Regions from separate parts of the Lysinibacillus sp. NPDC097287 genome, predicted to be linked through region 1. Evidence: predicted binding sites of a transcription regulator. Region 1 holds the regulator's gene; the other holds the start of a gene.
What was found. Region 1 encodes Rex, which represses fermentation and respiration genes when NADH is low (regulators of the CRP and FNR family bind a similar motif). Its sites were predicted from a motif close to TTGTGAAATATTTCACAA; they were not measured.
Positions count from the first base shown of each region.

Region 2: ACIQ2D_RS04770 (anaerobic C4-dicarboxylate transporter family protein) is a predicted target of Rex. The motif match lies at 4,585-4,602, and genes of this name have one in related genera.

Region 1 covers NZ_JBIWCX010000019.1:67,097-72,846, reverse strand. The annotation lists gene rimI (ribosomal protein S18-alanine N-acetyltransferase) at 1-450, shown strand, start outside; gene tsaB (tRNA (adenosine(37)-N6)-threonylcarbamoyltransferase complex dimerization subunit type 1 TsaB) at 1-8, shown strand, start outside; gene tsaD (tRNA (adenosine(37)-N6)-threonylcarbamoyltransferase complex transferase subunit TsaD) at 450-1,466, shown strand; gene ACIQ2D_RS19780 (ABC transporter ATP-binding protein) at 1,919-3,862, opposite strand; gene ACIQ2D_RS19775 (redox-sensing transcriptional repressor Rex) at 4,062-4,697, shown strand; gene ACIQ2D_RS19770 (twin-arginine translocase TatA/TatE family subunit) at 4,852-5,046, shown strand; gene tatC (twin-arginine translocase subunit TatC) at 5,067-5,750, shown strand, end outside.
Region 2 covers NZ_JBIWCX010000002.1:362,768-368,517, reverse strand. The annotation lists gene ACIQ2D_RS04790 (branched-chain amino acid ABC transporter permease) at 1-71, opposite strand, end outside; gene ACIQ2D_RS04785 (branched-chain amino acid ABC transporter permease) at 81-965, opposite strand; gene ACIQ2D_RS04780 (ABC transporter substrate-binding protein) at 1,402-2,565, opposite strand; gene ACIQ2D_RS04775 (DNA polymerase IV) at 2,913-4,148, opposite strand; gene ACIQ2D_RS04770 (anaerobic C4-dicarboxylate transporter family protein) at 4,676-5,750, shown strand, end outside.

The DNA of each region.
Region 1 (5,750 bases):
AGCAATAAGGTAACGTATCGTAAAATGACGTCCGACGATGTTGAAGCTGTGTACAACATTGAACTTGCGACATTTCCTACGCCGTGGACACTCGATTCTTTCTACCATGAAATGCATGAAAATCAATATGCATATTATTTGATAGCAGTAGATGAGGATGATAGTATAATTGGTTTTTGTGGCATGTGGATGGTCATTGATGCTGCGCAAATTACGAATGTTGCAGTAACAGAGGCGGCACGTGGACGTGGTATAGGCGAAGGATTAATGCGTGAGGCAATGCGTATTGCACGAGAACATGCTATGGACGTTATGAGCTTAGAGGTGCGTGTAACCAATAGTGTGGCACAAAACCTTTACAGAAAGCTTGCTTTCCAAGACGGTGGCGTACGTAAAGGCTATTATACAGATAACGGGGAGGATGCCCTTGTCATGTGGGTGAATTTATAATGGAAAATAGAATTATTTTAGCAATTGAATCGAGTTGTGATGAAACCGCAGCGGCGATTATTCGTAATGGATCGGAAATTGTTTCAAACGTGGTGGCTTCACAAATCGAGAGCCATAAACGATTTGGTGGTGTTGTACCAGAAATTGCGTCTCGCCATCATGTTGAGCAAATTACAGTCGTGATTGAAGAGGCGTTAGCACAGGCTAACATGACACCACAGGATTTAGATGCTGTGGCTGTAACAGAAGGGCCAGGGCTTGTTGGGGCACTGTTAATCGGCATTAATGCGGCTAAGGCTTTTGCTTTTGCGAATAACTTACCAATTTTGGGCGTACATCATATTGCAGGTCATATTTATGCTAATGCTCTTGTGCAGCCGATGGAGTTTCCATTATTAGCACTAGTGGTGTCGGGTGGACATACTGAGCTTGTTTATATGAAGGAACATGGCTCGTTTGAAGTTATTGGTGAAACACGAGATGATGCAGCTGGTGAAGCTTACGACAAAGTGGCACGGGTATTAGGTTTACCGTATCCAGGCGGTCCACGAATTGATCAGCTAGCACATGAAAGCGGTGAGGCTGTTGCATTTCCCCGTGTATGGCTTGAGGAAGATTCCTATGATTTTAGCTTTAGTGGCTTAAAATCAGCAGTCATTAATTACAAGCATAATATGGATCAGCGTGGGGAAGAGATTTCACCAATAGTTGTGGCAAAAGGCTTCCAAAATAGTGTTGTCGAAGTATTAACAGCTAAAACACTACGCGCAGCTCGCGAATATAATGTTAAACAAGTTATCGCAGCAGGCGGTGTGGCAGCTAATAAAGGTCTCCGTACTTCCCTAGAGGCAGCATTTATGGAAGAGGGCATTCCGTTCTACGTGCCCCCACTAAAATTATGTACAGATAATGCTGCAATGATTGGAGCAGCAGCGACACCTATGTTTGAAGCGGGTGTTCGTGGCGATTTAATGATGAATGGACGACCAGGGATGGAACTGAAGTCTTGGGTATGATAAAAGGTATGACTCTTTTAAGGGTCATGCCTTTTATTTTTGTACAAAAATAAAATCAGATAAAATAGAATGAAAATTATGAAAATAGATGTTTTACACAAAAGAATAATAAGTGACATATTTTTCAGAAAAATTATCCACAGCTAACACTGAAAAATTTGAAAAATAAAACAGCGAACATTCGTACTTATGCACAAACTGTGGATAAGTTGTTGATAAGTTGTGATTATTCTATATATTGTGGTGAGTTTTACACAATAAATGGGGGTATAAAGATTTTAGAATTGTGGACAGTGTGGAAAAGTCTGTTGATATGTTGGTATTACTAGCTTCGTAGTGTGTATAAAGTTGTGGGCATTTTTTGTCGAAAAATAGCACTTGACCAATATATACGAAAGAATAGTAGAAGTAAAGGAAAAACCATGCGACAAGGCACATGGTTTTACAGAGTTTTATACAATAATATTTTCAAGTTCTTCGTTAAGTTCCAGCCACTCTATTTCCAGTAGTTCATGCTTCTCTTTTACAGCGTCTAATTCACCCTGCAATTGTGAGATTTTTTCATGGTCTGTAAAAATCTCAGGGGCGCAAAGTTCTTCTTCTAAACGCGCAATTTCCACATCTGCAGCGTGCATGTTAATTTCTAATTCTTCAATGGAACGACGAATTTGGCGTTCGCGCTTTTTCGCTTCTTTATCGATTTTAGAAGTAGACGTTTTTTCAGACGTTGCTGTTTGTGTTTGCGGTTGAGCTGCTGCTTTCATTTGCGCAATTTCAAAAAGCTCTTGTTTTTTCTCTAGGTAATAATCATAATCCCCTAAATACTCAAACGAACCATTGCCGGATAGTTCAATGACTTTTGTTGCAATTCGGTTAATGAAGTAACGGTCATGTGATACGAATAACAGTGTACCCGGATAATCAATAAGTGCGTTTTCTAGCACTTCCTTGCTATCTAAGTCTAAATGGTTGGTTGGCTCATCGAGAACAAGGAAGTTTGCTTTTTGCATCATTAACTTCGCAAGTGCAAGACGTGCTTTCTCACCGCCAGATAACGAATTCACCGCTTTATCCACATCTTCACCACTAAATAGGAAACGGCCAAGTGTGGTGCGAATATCTTTTTCATTCATTAATGGCCATTCATCCCATAATTCTTTTAAGACGCTTTTATTGCTAGAGAGTTTTGCTTGTTCCTGGTCATAGTAGCCAATTTGAACGTTAGTACCATAGCGAATTTCCCCAGCAAGTGCAGGTAAGTCTTTCACTATTGTTTTCAGTAGTGTCGATTTACCGACTCCGTTGGGACCAACGAGCGCAATACGATCTTCTCGGAATGTGCGAAGTGTAATGCCAGTTGAAATTTGCTTGTCCCCGTAGCCTACAGCTAAATCATCAATAGAAAGCACATCATTGCCGCTTTGACGATCAATTGAGAAGCCAAAACTTGCTGACTTTTCATCGCCGGCAGGAGAGTCCATCCATTCCGTACGTTCGAGCATTTTACGACGACTTTGCGCCATCTTTGTTGTGGAAGCACGGGCGATATTTTTTTGAACGAATTCCTCAAGTTTGGATTTTTCATCTTGCTGGCGCTCAAACATTTTCAGATCGCGTTCATAGTTTTTCGCCTTTTCATCTAAATAGGCGCTATAGTTGCCTGTGTATTTTGTAACGCGGTGACGAGACACCTCATAGACAATCGATACGACTTGATCTAAGAAGTAGCGGTCATGGGAAACGATTAAAATCGCACCTTCATAGCTCTTTAAATAAGTTTCTAACCACGATAGAGTTTCGATATCTAAGTGGTTAGTCGGTTCATCGAGAATGAGTAAATCCGGCTTACTTAATAGAAGCTTCGCTAGCGCAAGACGTGTACGTTGACCACCGGAAAGTGAGCTAATCGCCTTTTCATAATCCTCAGGGAAGAACTGCATACCGTGAAGGACCGAGCGTGTATCTGATTCGTATTGATAACCACCCGCATCTTTAAAATCATGCTGCAGTTGATCGTATTCAGACATTACTTTCGCATATAGGTCGGAATTCTCGTAAACAGCCGGATCTGCCATTTGTTTCTCTAATGATCGTAGTAATTTTTCCTGAGCACGTAGTGGTTCGAAAATTGTCATCATTTCGTCCCAAATCGTTAATGTCGAATTTAGCCCAGCATGCTGTTCCAAATAACCAATTCGTACACCCTTTGGAATGATAATATCGCCAGAATCATACGACATTTGACCGGCGATGATTTTTAGTAAAGTGGACTTGCCAGCACCGTTGCGTCCTACTAATGCCACGCGATCACGGTGTTGAACTTCTAATTTTACTCCACTTAAAATTTCATCTGCAATGAAGGATTTATATAGTTGATTGACTTGTAATACAATCATTCGTGACACCTCAATTCTTTATTAGTGTACTGGATGATAGATTTGCTTGCAATGTCAGTGCTTTACTTATTCCAAGCTGTCATGTAAGATTGAAACGATTTCCCTTTAGCTAGCGGCGTATGTCACCAATTTTGTGATTCAAAATGGGGGGACTAAAAAACGCCAAGGCGAATTTGATGTTTTTTGAGGAGGAGCAAGTTTGAAACAAGAAGTGAAAATTCCACAAGCCACAACAAAAAGACTTCCTCTTTACTATCGATTTATTCAAAACTTCGCACAAGAAGGCAAGGAACGTATTTCGTCGAAAGAATTGAGTGAAGCGATGAAAATTGATTCTGCAACAATTCGAAGAGATTTTTCTTACTTTGGTGCGCTTGGCAAAAAAGGTTACGGTTATGATGTACAGCATTTACTGACATTTTTCAGTCAGACACTTGATCAGCATGAAACGACAAAAGTTGCTTTAATCGGTGTCGGGAACTTAGGAAATGCTTTACTAAAATACAATTTTCAAAAAAACCACAATACACATATCGTTGTTGCATTTGACTCTAAAGCACCAAAAGAAGGCAAGATGATCAGCAATATTCCTGTATATCATCCGGATTTATTAGAGGAAAAGTATGCAGAGTATGGGGCAGAGCTTGCTATTTTAACGGTGTCATCTCGTTCAGCGCAAAAGACGGCAGATAGACTTGCAGCGATGAAAGCAAAGGGCATTTTGAATTTCACACCTGAGCGTATTACAGTACCGGATTCGATGCAGCTATTAACAATTGATTTGTCGGTAGAATTGCAGGCGTTAATTTACTTAATTCGTAATCAAGAAGATTAGGCGGATTACATAGCATATTGGAAATTTTGTTAAATAACTGTGTTATCTTTTTTGATATGAACTGACAACTAGATGAAAAACTTTCACATATAATTAGTTAGCCAAATGATAGTATTTAAGTTAAAATAATGAATATAAAGAGGAGGTGGCTGTAATGGGTATTGGTCCTATGAGCCTAATCATCATCGGTATTGTAGCTATTTTAATTTTTGGGCCTAAGAAGTTACCGGAGCTAGGTAAAGCAATGGGTTCTACACTTCGTGAGTTTAAAAACGCTACTAAAGGTTTAGCTGACGACGATGATGATGATAAAAAGAAAGTCATCGATGTAAAAAACGATGATAAGTAATTGAAGGATGTCTCTATAACATGAATTCAAACAACCAAACTGTCATTGAACATATAGAAGAATTAAGGAAACGACTTTACTTCGTAGTCGTTTTCTTTGTTATTGCGATTGCAGGCGCGTTTTTTTTGGCAGAGCCACTTATTCACTTCCTACAAAGTAGTGATACTGCGCAAAGTTTTTCATTAAACGCATTCAAAATCACAGATTCTATAAAAATTTATTTCCAAATGATTTTTTATATTGCTTTGTTACTAATATCTCCACTAATTTTGTATCAGCTATGGGCATTCATTTCACCAGGGCTATATGAAAAGGAGCGTAAAGTAACATTAAGCTATATTCCTTTTGCATTTATCTTATTTATAGCTGGTATTTCTTTTTCTTATTTTTTACTATTTCCTTATGTATTAAACTTCATGATTGATTTATCTGCGCGACTAGGTGTGCAGTTAACAATTGGGATTAATGAGTATTTTACATTTTTATTTCAAATAACATTGCCATTTGGTTTTATATTTCAGTTGCCAATTATTCTATTATTCTTTGCACGTTTGGGTATATTAAATCCTCAGATAATGGTGAAGTATAGAAAATACGCTTACTTTGGTCTTTTCGTGTTAGCAGCGATGATCACACCGCCAGATTTAATGAGTCATTTAATTGTAACTGTGCCAATGTTTGTACTCTATGAATTTAGTGTTTGG
Region 2 (5,750 bases), on a different contig from region 1:
CCCAGAATGATATTGATCATAACAAATGAAGCTACTTGTAAATAGTATGGATTTAATATTTCACCTAACATAAAGTCACGTCACCTTCCTCCCTCAGCTGTCTTTTTACCGAATATCCCCTGAGGTCTTAATAAAAGGATGAATATGATTATAATAAAGGCTACTGCGTCTCGATATCCTGAATCCCCATAGGCAACCATCAATGTCTCTGCTATACCTAGAAGTAACCCCCCAGCCATAGCTCCTTTTACATTTCCCATACCACCTAAAATGATAATGGCTAATCCTTTAAGTCCCATTGATAATCCCATTTGTGGATTAACTGAGTTAAATGCCATCCCTACTAAAATCCCAGCAATACCTCCCATTGCAGAAGCAATAATTACTGTTGTCGTTATTGTTCTTTTTGTATTAACACCAAGAATGCTTGCCGTTTCTATATTTTCTGCAGTAGCTCGTAACGCTTTTCCAGCTTTTGTTTTCGAAAGCCAGTAAGAAAGAGCCATCATTAAAGCGACTGATATAACAAATATGACAATCTGGACGAGGTAAATAGTAATTGAACCTATTTGAAATTGGATTTCAGCAAATGCATTACGAAAAGGCTGATTTCCAGCTCCAAATAAATGATGGGAAAGATTTTCAAGGAAAATGGATATCCCAATCGTACTTATTAAAGGAGCAAGATGTGAGACTCCTTGCTTTCCTCGTAGTGGACGTAACGCAATTCGCTCTAACAAGTAACCTAGGATAGCAGTAACTCCAATCGCAGCAATAAATGCTACCCAAAGTGGCCATCCAAATATACTCGTCACCAATACTCCAATAAAAGCACCAAACATAAAAATCTCACCATGTGCCATATTAATGATCCCAAGTACACCAAAAACAAGAGTGAATCCAAGGGCAACGATGGCATATATGCTTCCTAATGTTATTCCATTAATTAGTTGTTCTAATAGCATTGTTTCTCACCCTTTAATTAATAGATTTATTTGTATTAAGGAAAGTCAAGTGTGTTGATTAACCCATTTTATCCTGCCCTGATTAAGGAAAAGGTGATTTCCGCTACGGGCTACTCGCTTTCCTGCGGGCGAGCGTCGAGCCGCTTCCTCCGCCTTGCTCCGTGCAGGGTCTCGCCTGTCTCGCTTTTCCCACGGGAGTCGAGTAGCCCTCCGCTACAATCTATAAAAGTGGCATTATTCATAAGGTAAATTTTTATGGAAAAGCTGAAGAATCACGATAAAACCATACAATTATTCCCTAATCAACACGTCAGAAGGAAAGTATTCCTTTCACCTATAACGAAATAGTAATCTTCCACTTCTATAAGACATTAATTTTAAAGTGGCAAAAGAAAATACCTTTGCCACTTTATCCAAGCCTTATATCTTACTAATTTTACTCAAATAATTGGAACTCCCCATCCTTGATGATAAGTACCGTTGGTTCCATCACCACATCTCCGTCTTTATCGAAAGAAAATTTCCCAAGAATTCCATCTAAATCTTTTATCTCTGCTAGAGCATCTCGAAGTGCATCTCTATCAGCTTCTCCAGCATTTTTTAATCCCTCTGCCATGATATATAATGCGTCATATGCTTGTGCTGCGAATTGATCTGGTTTTTTACCATATTTTTCTTCGTATTTTTTAACAAAGTCTTGAACCTTTTGATCTGGTTTCTCTCCAAACCATGGTGTAGCCACTATTAATCCTTCAGATGCTTTACCAGCAATATCAATAACTTCTGGAGAGTTAAACCCATTTCCACCTACGAAAGGTACTTCAATCCCCATTTTTCTTGCTTGATCCATAATCACAGCACCCTCATTATAAAGAGCAGAAGCTAAAATTAAATCTGGTTTTAAATCTTTAATTTTTGTCAGTTGTGCATTATAGTCAGACTGACCTTTTTGGAAAGTTTCGATTGTTACTATTTCAAGTTCCATGTCTTCTGCTACTTCTTTCATCGTGTCAAATCCTGATTTTGTAAATAGATCGTCATTACCATACAGGATTGCAACCTTTTTCACTCCGTATTTATCAACTGCTTTTTCCAAAGCAGCTGGAATAGCTAAAGATTCAGGAATTGAATTTCTAAAAACATACTCCCCTATTTGTGGAATTCCAGCAGCTGTCGTCGAAGTACCCATAATTGGAATTCCATTGATGTCAGCCTCAGGTGCCACAACATTCATTTCTGTACTTAAAGTTGGTCCTAGTAGCCCCACAATGTCATCCGAACTCATTAGTTTTTGTGCAACAGTTAAAGCTTGATCTTGCTTTCCAGCTGAGTCTTCAACAACAAGCTCAATTTTCACTTCGCCTTTTGCATTCACTTCTTCTAATGCTAAATTAAACCCATTCGTAATTGCTTCTCCATATGCCGCTCCAGGTCCAGTTAAATACGAGATAACCCCAATTTTTGCTGAAACAGTTTCTCCAGCACCTCCTGAACTATCTCCACCTGTACTTTTTGTATCAGCTCCACCACCACATGCCGCTAACAAGGTTAGCATTAATACAGAAATTAATAGATATGACATCTTTTTAATCGTTCTCATTTCTCTTCCCCCCAAAATCATATGTTTAACCTATAACTATTAAATAACACTAATATAAATATATTATTCTTAACAGTTAGAATATTCGTAGTTTTAATAATTTGTTATCTACCTTTTTTCTAGCATCATTTTTCATTCCTTTTTCGCTTTAAATCATTTTGCTAAAGAAGTAATGCACACAAGCTACTAACCGATAGATTATCTGCATTATTCCTATTTATTTTTTCAATAGTTTTTGATTTTTTAATTGCCGTATCACATCAGCTTGAACTTGATTTGCTAAAGTTCAAATAGTCCTTATTAGTAAAATCACGATCTTTTAAACAAAATAAAAAGGGACAAACATATTATTTATGTTCATCCCAAAAGTCCTTACTAAAACTTGTATTTGCATGATGTTTCCCTGTTGGCTTGGCAATATCTGAACCACGAAGAATCGCACCTTTTCCAAACTTCTGCTCAATTTGATCGACAAGTTTAATGATTGGCTCTTCTTTTACATAATCTTCAAAGTTAAAGAATGTTAGCTGCTGTGTCGTTTCTTTAATATCACTGACATTCGATACAGTGACACCAAGTAATCGAACGGGCTCTTCGTTCCAATGCTTATTAAATAGATTCCATGCTTGCTCGGCAATATCTTCTTTTGAATGTATCGCGTTATTCATTGATTTACTTCGCGTATAAGTCTCCCAATCAGCTGTTCGAATCATAACACTGACAGTAACACCAGCAAGTTTCTTTGCCTGTAATCTTTCAGCTACCTTTCCAGAAAGCGTTGAAATTATTTCATATAATTCATCTCTTTCCGTCACATCATAGGCAAACGTTGTTGAATTTCCTACACTTTTCGTATCGTAAATGGCATCAGGATCAACAGGTCTGTCATCTACCCCATTGGCCTTTTGCTTCATACGGGGTCCGTTAATGCCAAAGTTTTGTTTTAATAGATATTCATCAGCTGCAGCGAGTTCCCCGATTGTTTGAATACCTAACTTTTTCAACTTCTCTGCAGTACTTTTTCCGACCCCATGCATCTCAATCACATTTAATGGCCACAACACTGCTGGCACATCCCGCTTACGCAATACCGTAATACCCATCGGCTTTTTCATATCACTTGCCATCTTCGCCAAAAATTTATTCGGCGCAATACCAATTGAACAAGGCAATTGTAGTTCAGTCCAGATTCTATCTTGCAAATTTTGAACGTGTTGCAATACATTTTGCCCCTCAACAATAGGAAGTTGCAAATACCCTTCATCAATTGAAACTGGTTGAAGGATTTCGCTATATTCTTTTAACATATTAAAAAAGGCCTTCGACGCAGCTCGATAACGATCAAAATTAGGCGGTATTACAATAAGCTCCGGACATTTTCGCCGTGCCTCCCCGACATTCATGGTTGTATAAACACCTTTTGCCCTTGCTTCATAGCTACATGTAATAATGATCCCTCTACGTTCCTTTGGATTTCCCGCGATTGCAACTGGTTTTCCCTTTAAAGTAGGATCGTAAATTTGTTCGACAGAGGCATAAAAGCAATTAAGGTCAATATGTAAAATGATTCTTCGTTTGTTCATAGGTAATCACCTCATTTACTCAACTAAAGTTACTTTTCAAATTTCGAATACTACGGAATATTACTTGTACGTCCCTCTACATTAGGATTTCTATACTATCGTATCAAATGCTTTTTCGAAAATATAACGAAAAGCAATAAGTGCATACATTATATCACCTTTATCAATACTAAATTCGGCCGTTCTATTATCAAATTGAGCTGAATGCTGAATTGAATTACTTCTAACAATCCTTACATTCACAATGGAAACGAAAAATCCCTCAAAACATATATTTTTGACAATTTTTTGTCTTTACAAAAAAACTATGTCACTTTTTGTAGTTTTATGTCGAATCTTATGTAATATGAAATACGATTTATGAAAAAAATCTTTTAATATCATTCTTGAAAAACTAAAAGTTCTATATCATGGCTATTACTTATAAGATGTCTTTTTGTGAATCATTCAACAAGGAATGTAAACAAGGTTTACATATCAAAAACTTATCGTAATAAAATGACCATTCTTAATTGGAGGAAACTGATATGTTTTGGATACAATTTTTAATTTTGCTAACCTGTATCTTTATTGGTGCTAGGATCGGTGGACTTGGTCTCGGAGTAATGGGTGGTGTTGGATTAGCAATCTTTGTATTTGTTTTCGGTCTTCAACCTACATCCGCTCCTATTGATGTTATGCTGATGATTTTATCTGTAATTACGGCTGCAGGTGCTCTTCAAGCCGCCGGAGGTATGGAATATCTCGTTCATATTGCTGAGAAAGCATTAAGAAAAAATCCTAAATGGATTACATTCATCGCACCTATCGTTACTTACGTGTTTACTTTTTGTGCAGGAACAGGACACGTTGCATACTCGGTTTTACCAGTTATCGCCGAAGTATCCCGAGAATCTGGTATTCGACCTGAAAGACCTATGTCAATCGCAGTCATTGCATCACAGCAAGCAATTACAGCCAGTCCTATTTCTGCAGCGACTGTAGCATTATTAGCTTTATTAGCTGATTTCCAAATTACTTTACTAGATATTTTAATGATTTCTATTCCTTCTACTTTTACCGGCTGTATGATCGCTGCATTTGTTGTGAGTAGAAAAGGAAAAGACCTTCCAGACGATCCAGTTTATTTAAAACGCTTAGAAGAAGGCTTAGCTCCTATTAAAAAAGATAAAAAAGCATTCAATCCAACGAATGCTTCAAAACTTTCTGTTGTATTATTCTTACTTGCCGCAGTATTAATTGTTGTTCTAGGTTCATTTGAAAAATTACGTCCAGGTTGGGATATTGACGGCGTATTTACACCTATGTCTATGCCTGTTACCATTGAAATCGTTATGCTGACAATTGCTGCTTTAATCATTATTTTTGGTAAAGCAAATGTTGACGAAATTGTTTCTGGTAGTGTGTTTAAAGCCGGAGCTTCAGCAGTTGTAGCGATTTTCGGTATCGCGTGGATGGGTGACACATTCTTCAATGGTAATGCTGAACTTATTAACAGTTCGATTTCTGGACTAGTCACAGCAGCCCCTTGGTTATTTGCTATAGCATTATTTGTACTTTCTATTTTGCTATACAGCCAAGCAGCAACAGTTCGAACACTAA